Regions from separate parts of the Allobosea sp. TBD101 genome, predicted to be linked through region 2. Evidence: predicted binding sites of a transcription regulator. Region 2 holds the regulator's gene; each other region holds the start of a gene.
The links. The regulator LexA, encoded in region 2, represses DNA repair genes until DNA is damaged. The targets are predictions, from matches to a motif close to TGTTCNNNNTGTGTTCNG.

Region 1: the regulator LexA is predicted to act here: its motif matches at 2,384-2,401, upstream of AC6RIC_RS20550 (PA0069 family radical SAM protein).
Region 3: the regulator LexA is predicted to act here: its motif matches at 2,428-2,445, upstream of recA (recombinase RecA).

What each region holds. Positions count from the first base shown of each region.
Region 1 covers NZ_CM187543.1:4,205,616-4,209,942, reverse strand. The annotation lists gene AC6RIC_RS20560 (site-specific DNA-methyltransferase) at 1-105, opposite strand, end outside; gene rnhB (ribonuclease HII) at 444-1,055, opposite strand; gene AC6RIC_RS20550 (PA0069 family radical SAM protein) at 1,136-2,242, opposite strand; gene AC6RIC_RS20545 (hypothetical protein) at 2,455-2,940, shown strand; gene AC6RIC_RS20540 (hypothetical protein) at 3,091-3,216, shown strand; gene ypfJ (KPN_02809 family neutral zinc metallopeptidase) at 3,350-4,237, opposite strand.
Region 2 covers NZ_CM187543.1:3,144,619-3,148,945, forward strand. The annotation lists gene AC6RIC_RS15415 (molybdopterin molybdotransferase MoeA) at 1-203, shown strand, start outside; gene lexA (transcriptional repressor LexA) at 461-1,174, shown strand; gene AC6RIC_RS15425 (ComEC/Rec2 family competence protein) at 1,168-3,465, opposite strand; gene gltX (glutamate--tRNA ligase) at 3,619-4,327, shown strand, end outside.
Region 3 covers NZ_CM187543.1:2,229,362-2,233,688, forward strand. The annotation lists gene alaS (alanine--tRNA ligase) at 1-1,069, opposite strand, end outside; gene recA (recombinase RecA) at 1,259-2,305, opposite strand; gene AC6RIC_RS10710 (TetR/AcrR family transcriptional regulator) at 2,481-3,074, opposite strand; gene AC6RIC_RS10715 (crotonase/enoyl-CoA hydratase family protein) at 3,156-3,983, shown strand; gene AC6RIC_RS10720 (DUF1330 domain-containing protein) at 3,983-4,327, shown strand, end outside.

The DNA.
Region 1 (4,327 bases), 1.1 Mb from region 2:
GGGAAGGCTCTTGGCCTTCATCCGAGCCCCCAGTGCAGGCCGTCCGGTACGCGAAACCTGAATCCGGACGGGAGCACTGGCGGTCCCGGTACGCAGAATACCCATGACGCCAAGACCGTTACGCAACTTCAACGAGGGCGATATTGGTCAGACAGGGTAAAGGTCGGGTTTCTGCTTTGAAAAAAATGCGTGTCATTCTGGGGCTGCAATTTTTGCCTAGCCCATTGTGAATCAAGCGAAATTCGTAAACGGCGGTTAACGTCTGGGGCTGCCGTTAGGGCAGTTTGCGAGGCCCATGTCACCCGCTTTGGTTCCGCGCTCGCCGTCATGCTCGGACTTGACGCGAGCATCTCGTGCAAGAGAGGTGTTGGAGCCTCTTCCGACCGGAGATTCTCGGGTCTGCGCTTCGCTCCGCCCGAGAATGACGCGCGGTGGAACGAGGTTCAGCGGAACCAGACGCCCTTCACCGGCGCGAAGGAATAGCGGTGCTCGGGGCAGGGGCCGTGCGCGGCAATCGCCTTGCGATGCGCAGGCGTGCCGTAGCCGACATGGCTGGAGAAGTCATAGGCGGGGTAGCGCTGGGACAGCCGCGCCATCATCCGATCACGCGTCACCTTGGCGATGATGGACGCCGCCGCGATCGAGGCGATCTGCCCGTCGCCCTGGATGATCGCCTCGCAGGAGCAGGCGAATTGCGGCGGGTCGTTACCGTCGACCAGGATATGCAATGGCGTCAGCGGCAGCGCCGCTACGGCCCGGCGCATCGCGAGCAGCGTCGCCTGGCGGATGTTGATGGCGTCGATCTCGACCGCCGTGACGCTGGCGACGGCGACGGCCAGAGCCCGTTCCATGATTTCGCCGAACAGCTCTTCGCGGATCGCGGCTGGAAGCTTCTTCGAATCGTCGAGTCCATCTGGCACTCGAGCCGGGTCGAGGATCACCGCAGCGGCAACCACGGGGCCCGCAAGCGGCCCGCGCCCGACCTCGTCGATGCCGGCGAGCGGCCACAGGCCTTGGGCGATGGCGGAGGTCTCGCGGCTGAAATCGGCGGGCATGGCGGGGTTATGCAGCAGGTCAGGTCGCCGGGCCAGAGCGGTGGAGGCGTGCTCCACCGCTGAGAGCCATGAACCGTTCCTCAAAACAGGCTCAGCTGCGCTTTCTCCTTCTCAGGCTTCACGAAAAGATCCGTCCGCAACCGGCGGCGCGTCGTGTTGAAGCCGATGCGCTCGGCAGCCATCTCGAAGCGCCGCCCGATCATCCAGGCATAGGGGCCGGAGCCGACCATGCGCTGGCCCCATTGCGAATCGTAATCCTTGCCGCCGCGCGTCGAGCGGATCAGCGACATCACATGCCGGAGCTTGTCGGGATGGTGCGTCAGCAGCCATTCCTGCACGATGTCGCGCACTTCGAGCGGCAGCCGGAGCAGGACGTAGCCGGCAGCCTCGGCGCCCGCCGCCTTCGCTGCGTCGAGGATGCGTTCGATCTCATGCTCGTTGATCGCCGGGATGATCGGCGCGACCAGCACCGTGACCGGAATGCCGGCCTCGGAGAGCTTGCGGATCGTCTCCAGCCGCTTGGCGGGCGAGGCGGCGCGCGGCTCCATGCCGCGTGCGGTCTTGGGATCGAGCGTCGTTACGGAAAGCGCGACCTTGACCAAACCCTTCTCCGCCATCGGCGCGAGAATATCGATGTCGCGCTGCACCAGCGCCGATTTCGTGACGATGCCGACCGGGTGGTTGAACTTCGCCAGCACCTCCAGGATCTGCCGCATGATCCTGAGCTTCTTCTCGATCGGCTGGTAGGCGTCGGTATTGGTACCGATCGCGATCGTGCGCGGTTGGTAGGATGGCGAGGAGAGTTCCTTCTCCAGCAGCGCCGCCGCATCGGGCTTGGCCGTCAGCTTGCTCTCGAAATCGAGCCCCGGCGACAGGCCGAGATAGGCATGGGTCGGCCGGGCGAAGCAGTAGACGCAGCCATGCTCGCAGCCGCGATAGGGGTTGATCGAGCGGTCGAAGGAGATATCGGGCGAGTCGTTGCGCGTGATGATGGTGCGCGCCTTCTCATAGGCGATCTCGGTCGAGAACGGCGGCAGCTCCTCCAGCGAGCCCCAGCCGTCGTCGTCGGCGACGCGTTGCTCGGCCTCGTAGCGGCCGCCCGGATTGATCGTGGCGCCGCGGCCGCGCCGCCTGTCGGGATCGATGCGGTGACCGGCATAGGCCATCGGGTCGGCCGGTGCGACCATGGGCGCCGAGACGCTCAGCTCCCTGTCGGCCCGCCGCAGGGGCTGGGCCGCCGGGAAGGGCCGGGAAGTGGGTCTGGCCTGTGGCATGGTTTTCGAACCGGGTCGCGCACCGGGAATCGGTGCCTTTTGGTCTCATGTAGAGTGAACATATAGAGAACAAAAGGCAAGCGGCGGGATTGTGGCATGCTGCGTTGCGGCATAGGGTTTTGCTCATGCTCACAGCCGTGATCCGCAGCGATGGTTCCCAGCAGGCGCTTGCCGCGACGCTTGCGGTGCTGATTCCGGCGGTCGCCGAGGGCTTTCTCGGCCATGCGGTCATCGTCGACACGACGGGCTCGCCCGAGACCGAGCGGGCGGCCGACGCGACCGGTGCCCGCTATCTGCGTGCCGACAAGAACAGCGCCTGGCGCAATGGCGCCGCCGGGGCCCGCGGCGATCGCCTCGTTCTGTTCGAGGCCGGCGATGTGCCGCAGGCCCATTGGGTCCAGGCGGTGGAGCGCCATTTGCTGCTCGCAGCGGGGAAGCCGGCCCTGATTCCGTCGCGCGGGGTTGCCGCATCGCTGCGCGAGCGGGTCGCCTTCTCTATGGGCGCGCGCGCGCTCGGGGCAGGGCTGGTCATGCCAAAGGCGATGGCGCTGGTCGGCCGTCTAGACCGGGCTCCGGTGCGACTGCCGGTCCAGCGGGAACGGGCGGGCTAGGCCGTTTCGGCAAGCTGCGATGTCCTGGATTCGTTATGCCTGGAATGCATGGCTGGGCGCATTTTTCTCGGAAACTTGTGCGATGCAGCATAAGTTCGTATGTAGACGATTGCCAAAGCACCTCCCTCAGACCCTCGAAAGGAGAGACCCATGCTTGAACGGCACGATCCCTGTTCTGCGTTCGAAGCCGAGCGCGACGAGGACAAGCGCGAGGAACAGCAGGAGGACGAGGATACGTTCTCGCCTCGCGTGCATCAGGAAGGATTCTGGAGCTGAAGGCTCCATGAAAACGAAGCGGAGGGCTGGATTTCAGCCCTCCGCGCCGAATGTTGGAAGTCGCGGGCCCGGTTCGGGCCCGTTCTGTTTCCGGGTCTTGCCGGAATGGCCGCCCGGGACAGCGGGTGTCGCGTCAGACCGGGTTCCGGAACGTATCGCAGCGCTGCATCGAGCCCGACTGGAAGCCGACATTGAACCAGCGCGTGCGCTGCGCCGAGGAGCCGTGCGTGAAGGAATCGGGCACGACCACGCCCCGCGACGCCTGCTGCAGCTTGTCGTCGCCGATCGCCGCAGCCGAGCGCAGCGCTTCCTCGATATCGCCCTGGTCGAGCCGGCCCATGGCCTGGATGTTGTGGGCCCAGACACCGGCGAAGCAGTCGGCCTGCAACTCGATCCGGACCGAGATCGCGTTCGCGTCGCGCTCGGAGGAGCGCTCGCGGAGCTGATTGGCCTTGGGCAGGATGCCGAGCAGGTTCTGAATGTGGTGGCCGACCTCGTGGCCGACGACATAGGCATAGGCGAAGTCGCCGCCGCCGCCGAGCTTGCGCTGCATCTCCTGGAAGAAGGAGGTGTCGAGATAGACCTTCTTGTCGACCGGGCAATAGAACGGCCCCATCGCCGATTGCGCGGTGCCGCAGCCCGAGCGATCGACGCCGGAGAACAGCACGAGCCGGGGGGGCTGATAGCGGGTATTGGCCTGCTGCGGCAGGATCTTCGACCAGACATCCTCGTTCTGCGCCAGAACGGCCGAGACGAAGCGGCCCATCTCGTCCTGTGGCGGGCCGGAGGACCGGCGCGTCTCCTGCGTCTGCGGGCGTCCGCCGATGCCGCCGATCAGTTCGGCGCCGCCGATGAGCAGGCGCGGGTCGATGCCGAGAGCCCAGCCGAGCAGGCCGAGCACCACCATCGTGCCGATGCCGACGCCGCCGCGTCCGCCGGGCATGCCGGCGAAGCCGCCGCCACCACCGCTGCCGCGCCGGTCCTCGAGATTGTCGGACTGGCGGTAATCTTCCCACTGCATGAAGGCATCCCTGGCGAAGCTCCCCCGCAATCTCGCCGGGAGATGCGGGGAACTCAAGTCGTCATTGCAGGCTGCTCCTGAACGCCCGGT
Region 2 (4,327 bases):
ACATGCCCGGCAATGACGAGCGCGAGGACTATCTGCGCTCGGAGCTCACGCTGACGCCGGAAGGCTGGGTCGCGACGCCCTTCGACCGGCAGGATTCCTCGATGCTTGGTACGCTCGCGCGGGCGCAGGCCCTGACGATTCGGCCTGCCCATGCCGCTCCCGCGAAGAAGGGTAATTCCTGCCGTATCCTGCCGCTGCGGTAGAGCGCGCGCTCTTTATTGCCCCCGCGACGTCATTCCGGGCAAGCGAAGCGCAGACCCGGAATCCATCGTAGAACGCCGCGCTCCATGATAGATTCCGGATCGGCGCCGCTGACGCGGCTTGTCCAGAATGACGGCGCGTTTTCCATACGGCTATCTCACGCTTCCGCCACGGCATAGCAGCTTGCGGAACACAAGCAGAACGCGTATGGTGTTCGTGCTTTGTTTCGAATCTGCGCTTTGAGGGGCTGGCGGCGACCATGCTGACACGCAAGCAACACGAACTCCTGCGCTTCATCCAGGAACGCTTGCGCGAAAGTGGCGTGCCGCCCTCCTTCGACGAAATGAAGGACGCGCTCGACCTGCGCTCGAAATCCGGCATCCATCGTCTCATCATGGCGCTGGAGGAGCGCGGCTTCATCCGCCGCCTGCCAAATCGGGCCCGCGCACTCGAAGTCATCAAGATGCCGGACGGGTTCGGCGCCCCGCAGCCGCGCCCGCGCTTCAGCCCGGCCGTCGTGCAGGGCGGTCTCGGCGCCCAGCCGAGCGTCGCCAAGCCCCGGCCAGCAGCGGTCGAGGACGACAGCCGGCATTCCATCGCCATTCCCGTCATGGGCCGGATCGCGGCGGGCACCCCGATCTCGGCGATCCAGAGCCGCAGTCACACCGTCTCGCTGCCGCCGGACATGCTCGGCTCCGGCGAGCATTACGCGCTCGAAGTCCGTGGCGATTCGATGGTGGAGGCCGGCATCCTCGACGGCGATACCGTCGTCATCCGCAAGCAGGACACGGCCAATACCGGCGATATCGTCGTCGCGCTGATCGACGACGAGGAGGCGACGCTGAAGCGCCTGCGCAAGCGTGGCTCCTCGATCGCGCTGGAAGCGGCCAATCCCGCTTATGAGACCCGCGTGCTCGGCCCCGACCGGGTCAAGATCCAGGGCCGCCTCGTCAACCTGATGCGACGCTACTGAAGGCGCTCGACATCGGCGTCGACCTCACTGTCGGAGGCTGATGCAGGCTGCACCGTTGCGGGCTGACCAACCGGCCGGGTTGCCACCTCTGCCGGGCGAGGCTCGCGCCGGCGGGTCCATGGACGGTCGGCTGCGGTCGGCTCCGAGGTTCGGCTGTTCCACCCGGTCGCCGTCCGGTAGAGCGAGGTCGCGCCGTCGCGTGATAGCGCCATCCGCTCGACCAGTCTGGCCTTGCAGGCCCCGCTCCAGGGAATGGCGGTGACGACGAGATCGGCGCGCAGGCAATCCTCGATGATCGCGAGACGCTCGCGCGTGTACGAGATCGTGCGCTTGTCGGTCGTCTGCGCGACGCAGGCCAACCGGTCGCAAGCAACACCGGCACGCAAAGTCGGATCATCGGGCGAGCGGCCGTCGCCATCGGCAGCAAGCCATTGCTGCAGGACGAAGCGACTGGGCTTGCCTGCGATGGCGAGGCGTCCGTCCAGCCCGCGGACGGCCAGCCCCGAGCCGTCGCGCTCGACCAGGATCTCCGGCCGCTCCGGCTCGCCGGCTATGACGACGCCGAAGACCAGCGGCACGGCCGCCAGCCAGCGCCAGGCCGTGGTCCAGAGCGTCAGCCAGAGCAGAGCCATCGCGAAACAGGCCAGCACGGCCGGGCCGAAGGCTGCGACCGTCACGGTGGAATGGTCGATGGTCGCGACCCAGTGCGCGACCTTGAGCACGACGTCGGAAGCCAACCCCATCAAGGCCCAGGCCGGCCAGTCCAGCCCGAACGGATAGGCCAGCACGCCGAACACCGCTGCCGGCATGACGAAAAGCGAGACGAAGGGCAGCGCCATGGCGTTGCCGAGCAGCCCAAACGGGTTGAAGGTCTGGAAGTGATAGGCGCCGAAGGGCGCGGTCGCCGCGGTCGCCAGCATGGTGGTGACGAGGATGCCGAGCGCCGCCGTCCAGATCGGCCCGAGCGGCCAGGGCAATGCCGACGGCGGCTCGCTGCGATCTCTCCGCTCCCAGCGCTCGGCGAAGGCGATCAGCGCCGCGACCGCGCCGAAGGACATCTGGAAGCTTGGCCCGAGCAGCGCTTCCGGCTCGCGCAGCAGCACGATCATGGCGGCGAGCGCGAGGTTGCGCATGCTGAGCGCCGCGCGATCGACCAGGATCGCGCCGAGCATGACCAGCGTCATGATCAGCGAGCGCTCGGTCGCGACGTCGCTGCCGGAGAAGATGCAATAGGCGGTCGCGCCCAGCATGGCCGCCACAGCGGCGAGTTTCTTGACCGGCCAGTGCAACGCCACCGTCTGCGACAGGGCCAGCAGCGCGCGCACCAGCCAGAAGATCGTGCCGGCGGCGAGCACCATGTGCAGGCCGGAGATCGAGACGATGTGATAGATACCGGCGGCACGCAGGTCGTTATTGGTGGCCTCGGTGATCAGGCCGCGCTTGCCGGTGACGAGCGCGGCGGCAACCGCCCCGCCCTGCCCGCCCCCGACCTCGGCGATGCGTTTGGTCAGGGCATTGCGGGCGCGGTCGATCGTCACGTCGATCGCGAGGCGCGCCGGCATCGGATATGGCGGTGCTGCCAGCGCGATCTTGCCGGAGATGCTGCCGACGGCGCCGATCCCGCGAAAGAAGGCGTCGCGGCCGAAATCGTAGCCGCCGGCTCGCGCCGGTCCCGGAGGTGGCAGCAGGCGCGCGGTTGCGACGATGTGGTCCCCCGGTGCGACGGAGCCCTGCCGGATATTGACGCGGACCCGCTTCGGCCGCTGGTCCACCGGCACATTGGCGAGATCGGTGACCAGTATGACGAGCCGCGCGCCACTGTCGCGGGCCTCGACGCTCTCGACGAAGCCGGAGAGCTTGCCGATGCGTGGCCGCTCCAGCATCGGCGCCGCGATATCGGCCGTGCGCCAGACGCCGGCAGCGAAGCCCAGAAAGCCGGCCGCCGCCGCGAGGCAGGTCATCGACGCGAGAGGGCGCCTCCGCAGGGCGAAGGCCGCCGCGCTGCTCAAGCCTAAGCCGAGCAGCGGCGCCCATAATGCCGGCTCACGATCGGCAGCGAAATAGAGCAGGATGCCGGCGCCCATCGCGATCGGCAGCCATAGGAAGGGCCGGCGCCTCTCGACCTCCAGCGCGAAACCCCGCGAGAGATGGAGCCAAAGCTGCCACAGCAACGGGCGAAGATTGGCCGCCAGCGGGGCCATGACGCCGAGCCGTGCCGGCAAGGCATCGGCGCGCGCGCCGCGCCGGCCCTGTGCCAGCCCCTGCCCCTGCCCCGGCGGTGCCGGCTGCATCGCCCGCTCTCCCCCGCCGGCGCTGCGATTTGACCGCTTAGCGTTTCCGGCAAAGCCATGTTACAGGGCGCGCGCCGGTTGTCATGTCACGATCCGGCCCCTTCCCCTGTCTTGCCCCGGACGGCCCTGGCCGCCCGGCCGGAGTTCCCTCCCATGAGCAACGCCGTCGTCACGCGCTTTGCGCCCTCGCCCACCGGATTCCTGCATATCGGCGGAGCCCGAACCGCGCTGTTCAACTGGCTCTATGCCCGCCGGCAAGGCGGCAAGATGCTGCTGCGCATCGAGGATACCGACCGGGAACGCTCGACCGATGCCGCCATCGCCGCGATTCTCGACGGGCTGGAATGGCTCGGGCTCGATTGGGACGGCCAGACCGTCTACCAGTTCCAGCGCGCCGCCCGGCATCGCGAAGTCGCCGAGCAGATGCTTGCCGCCGGCAAGGCCTATCACTGCTACGCGACCCAGGCCGAGCTCGAGGAGATGCGCGAGAAGGCCCGCGCCGAGGGCAAGCCGCTGCGCTATGACGGGCGCTGGCGCGGCCGCGATCCGGCGACCGCGCCGGAAGGCGCGAAGCCCGTCATCCGCCTCAAGGCGCCGCAGACCGGCGAGACCGTGGTCAATGACGAGGTCCAGGGCCGCGTCGTCTGGCAGAACGAGAATCTCGACGACCTCGTGCTGCTACGCTCGGACGGTACGCCGACCTATATGCTCGCTGTCGTCGTCGACGACCATGACATGGGCGTGACCCATATCATCCGCGGCGACGACCACCTGACCAATGCCGCCCGCCAGACGCAGATCTACGACGCGCTCGGCTGGGACGTGCCGAGCATGTCGCATATCCCGCTGATCCATGGCGCGG
Region 3 (4,327 bases), 920 kb from region 2:
TTTCCTCGAGCTTCAGCGTCTCGGTGATCAGAGCCTCGGCGCGCAGCAATTCGGGATAGGCGCGGCCCATCTCGCGGGTGAGGGCAGGTACAAGCTTGTAGAGCAGCGGCTCCTTGGCGCCGAGGAGCTGCGCATGGCGCATGCCGCGGCGCATGATCCGGCGCAGGACATAGCCGCGACCTTCGTTCGAAGGCAGCACGCCATCGGCGATCAGGAAGGACGCGCAGCGCAGATGGTCGGCGATGACGCGATGGCTCGCCTTCATCGGGCCGTCCGGGTCGACCGAGGTCAGGTCGGCGATAGCCGTGATCAGGGCGCGGAACAGGTCGATATTGTAGTTGTCATGCGTGCCCTGGAGGACGGCCGCGATGCGCTCCAGCCCCATGCCGGTATCGATCGAAGGGCGGGGCAGGTTGGTGCGGATGCCGCCGGCCGCTTCCTCGTACTGCATGAACACGAGGTTCCAGATCTCGATGAAGCGATCGCCGTCCTGCTCGGCCGAGCCGGGCGGGCCGCCCCAGATATGGTCGCCGTGATCGTAGAAGATCTCGGAGCAGGGACCGCAGGGGCCGGTATCGCCCATCCGCCAGAAGTTATCCGAGGTGGGGATGCGGATGATCTTGTCGTCGGTCAGGCCTGCGATCTTCTTCCAGAGCGCGTGCGCCTCGTCGTCCTCGGAATAGACGGTGACCGTCAGCTTGTCCTTGGGCAGGCCGAATTCGCGGGTGACCAGCGTCCAGGCGTGGTGGATCGCCTGTTCCTTGAAATAGTCGCCGAAGGAGAAGTTCCCCAGCATCTCGAAGAAAGTGTGGTGACGCGCGGTGTAGCCGACATTGTCGAGGTCGTTGTGCTTGCCGCCGGCGCGCACGCATTTCTGGGCCGTGGTGGCGCGCGAATAGGGGCGCTTCTCCTGGCCGGTGAAGACGTTCTTGAACTGCACCATGCCCGAATTGGCGAACATCAGCGTCGGGTCGTTGCGCGGCACGAGTGGGCTCGACGGCACGATCTCGTGGCCCTGGGACTTGAAGTAGTCGAGGAAGGTCGACCGGATATCGTTGACGCCGCTCATCGCTCTTTTGCGCTCTGATCTTGGGCAGGAGGCCGGGCTCGCGCTCGGCGGGAAGAACCGGTTCTAGTCAGGCGGTTGGCGCCTGTCCAGAAAGCTTGATGCAGCGCACCAGCCGCAAGGCCTTACTCTGAAACGAAAAGGCGGCCCGGAGGGCCGCCTTCGCATTCGTTCCGGATCGGGAAGGCCGTCTCAGGCCTCGCCTTCGTCGAGATCGTCCGCGGTCGGGTCCGCCTGATCGAGGATGCGGTCGGCGACGAGGCCGGAATTCTGGCGGATCGTCGCTTCGATCTTGGCGGCGACGTCCGGGTTGGTCTTGAGGAAGGTCTTGGCGTTCTCGCGGCCCTGGCCAAGGCGCTGGCTGTCGAAGGAGAACCACGCGCCGGCCTTCTCGACCATGCCGGCCTTGACGCCGAGATCGATCAGTTCGCCGACCTTCGAGATGCCCTCGCCGAACATGATGTCGAACTCGACCTGCTTGAAGGGCGGCGCGACCTTGTTCTTGACGACCTTGACGCGAACCTGGTTGCCGGTCGCCTCGTCGCGCTCCTTCAGCGTCGAGACGCGGCGGATGTCGAGGCGCACCGAAGCATAGAACTTGAGCGCGTTGCCGCCGGTCGTGGTCTCCGGCGAACCGTACATCACGCCGATCTTCATGCGAATCTGGTTGATGAAGATGACCATGCAGTTCGAGCGCGAGATCGAGGCGGTGAGCTTGCGCAGGGCCTGGCTCATCAGGCGGGCCTGGAGGCCCGGCTGGACGTCGCCCATCTCGCCCTCGATCTCGGCGCGGGGCGTCAGCGCCGCGACGGAGTCGACCACGAGCACGTCGATCGCGCCGGAGCGGACGAGCGTGTCGGTGATTTCAAGTGCCTGCTCGCCGGTATCGGGCTGCGAGATCAGCAGGTCGTCGAGATTGACGCCGAGCTTGCGGGCATAGACCGGGTCGAGCGCATGTTCGGCATCGACGAAGGCGCAAACGCCGCCCTTCTTCTGGGCCTCGGCGATGGTGTGCAGCGCCAGCGTGGTCTTGCCCGAGGATTCCGGCCCGTAGATCTCGATGACGCGGCCCTTGGGCAGGCCGCCGACGCCGAGCGCGATGTCGAGGCCGAGCGAACCGGTCGAAATCGTCTCGATCTCGATCGCCTGCGGGTTCTTGCCGAGCCGCATGATCGAGCCTTTGCCGAAGGCGCGTTCGATCTGGGAGAGCGCCGCATCCAGCGCCTTGGCCTTGTCCATCGAGGAGCCTTCCACGAGTTTGAGATTCGCCTGATTCACGTTTCGGGCTCCTTATGGCAGGGCGACGGGGACATCTCAATGCGTCTTGACATGAGAATGGTCACGCTTTGTTCCTGTCGGCAAGTTCTTTTTTTGTTCTCGATGTCAGTTCCTGTCAGGAGGCGGTTGCTGGGCGTTATGGAGCGCTTGTCCCAGGGGACTGCGCTGCTCGCGCCAGTGCTGCTGCCGCCCGGCCCGCCGCTTCGATATAGCCGGGGTCGCGATGCACCAGCATAATGGAGAACGCACCGTCCATCAGCAGGACGACCTGGCGGGCCAGCTCGGCTGAGGGCGGGATGCCGCCCGCCGCGCAGGCGCCGGCGAGCCAGGCCTCGAAGCCGGCCTTGTGGCGCGCGCCGATTCTGACGGCGGGGTGGCCGGGCAGCGGGGCGAGTTCGGCGGCGGTACGCAGAAAGCCGCAGCCCTTCCAGCGCGGATGGCGCGCCGAGCGGGCGAGCTGACGGAAGATCGCTTCGATTTTGTCCGGCAGTCCCCCGTCGGCTTCGTCGAACCACCGCGCCATGAGGGCGAGATTGGGCTGGTCGCGCGCGTCGAGATAGGCTGCGACGAGATCGTCCTTGCTCTCGAAATGATAATAGAGCGTACGCTTGGTCACCCCGGCCTTTGCTGCGACCGAGTCGACGCTGACCGCGCGGATTCCCTCATCATAGAAGAGCCGGCTGGCGGCATCGACGATGCGCTTGCGGGTAGGGCTGTCGGGCTTCTTCATGATCGAGGTATACCGTATAGGTAGTATACATGACAGAGCCGAGCAGACAGCCTTCCGCGGTCGATGACCCAGGAGGTTTTCATGCCTGACCATGATCCCGTTCTCTTCGCCAGCACTGGCGGAATCGCCACGCTGACACTTAACCGGCCCGACAAGCTCAATGCGCTGAGCTACGAGTTGATCGACCGACTGCTCGCCCATCTCGACGTCATCGAGGACGACCCGGCCATTCGTGTCGTCATCCTGACGGGCGCCGGGGAACGCGCCTTTTCCGCGGGGGGCGACATTCCCCAGTTCTCAGGCAGCGTCGCCTCGAGCCCGGAGACCGCGGTGCGCGACTTCGTTCGGCGCGGCCAACGGCTGACCGCACGGCTGGAAGCGTTCTGCAAGCCGGTGATCGCCGCAGTGAACGGTCTCGCCTATGGCGGCGGCTGCGAAATTACAGAAGCGGTTTCGCTCGCCATCGCGAGCGAGCGGGCGACCTTCGCCAAGCCGGAGATCAATCTCGGCATGCCGCCGACCTTCGGTGGGACGCAGCGCCTGCCGCGGCTGGCCGGCCGAAAGCGCGCGCTGGAGCTGCTCCTGACCGGGGATCCCTTCCCAGCTGCGCGGGCGCTGGAGCTGGGGTTGGTCAATCACGTCGCGGCGCATCATGACCTGCTGCCGGCAGCGCATGAACTGGCCCAGCGGATCATGCGGCATTCCCCGTTGGCGACGGCCAGTATCCTGGCGGCGGTCACCCGTGGCATCAATGCCAGCATCGGCGAAGGGCTCTTGATCGAGAGCGAGCAGTTCGCACGCATTGCACCGACCGCGGACCTGCGTGAGGGGCTGGACGCGTGGATGGGGCGGCGCGCTCCGCGCTATATCGGCTCCTGGTCGCGGACTGCGGGACGGGGAGAGGCGTGATGACGGACCATACCACCTTTTCACGCGAGAGCTTGGCCGCCTTCCGCGCTGCGGACAGGGCGGGGCCGGTCCAGATGCTCAACCTGATTCGCCTGCATGAGCTGGCGCAGTATCCTGACGGGCGAGGTGGATCTGGGGTCGAGGCCTTCTCCGCCTACGGCCGGATCAGCGAGCCGGTCCTGGCGCGGTTGGGTGGGCGCATCCTGTGGCGGGGCCGCTTTGAGCAGATGCTGATCGGGCCTGAAGCAGAGAATTGGGATGTCTGCTTCATCGCCGAATATCCAAGCGTCGAGGCTTTCGCGGCGCTGTTTCGCGATCCCGTCTACCGTGAGGCGATGCAACAC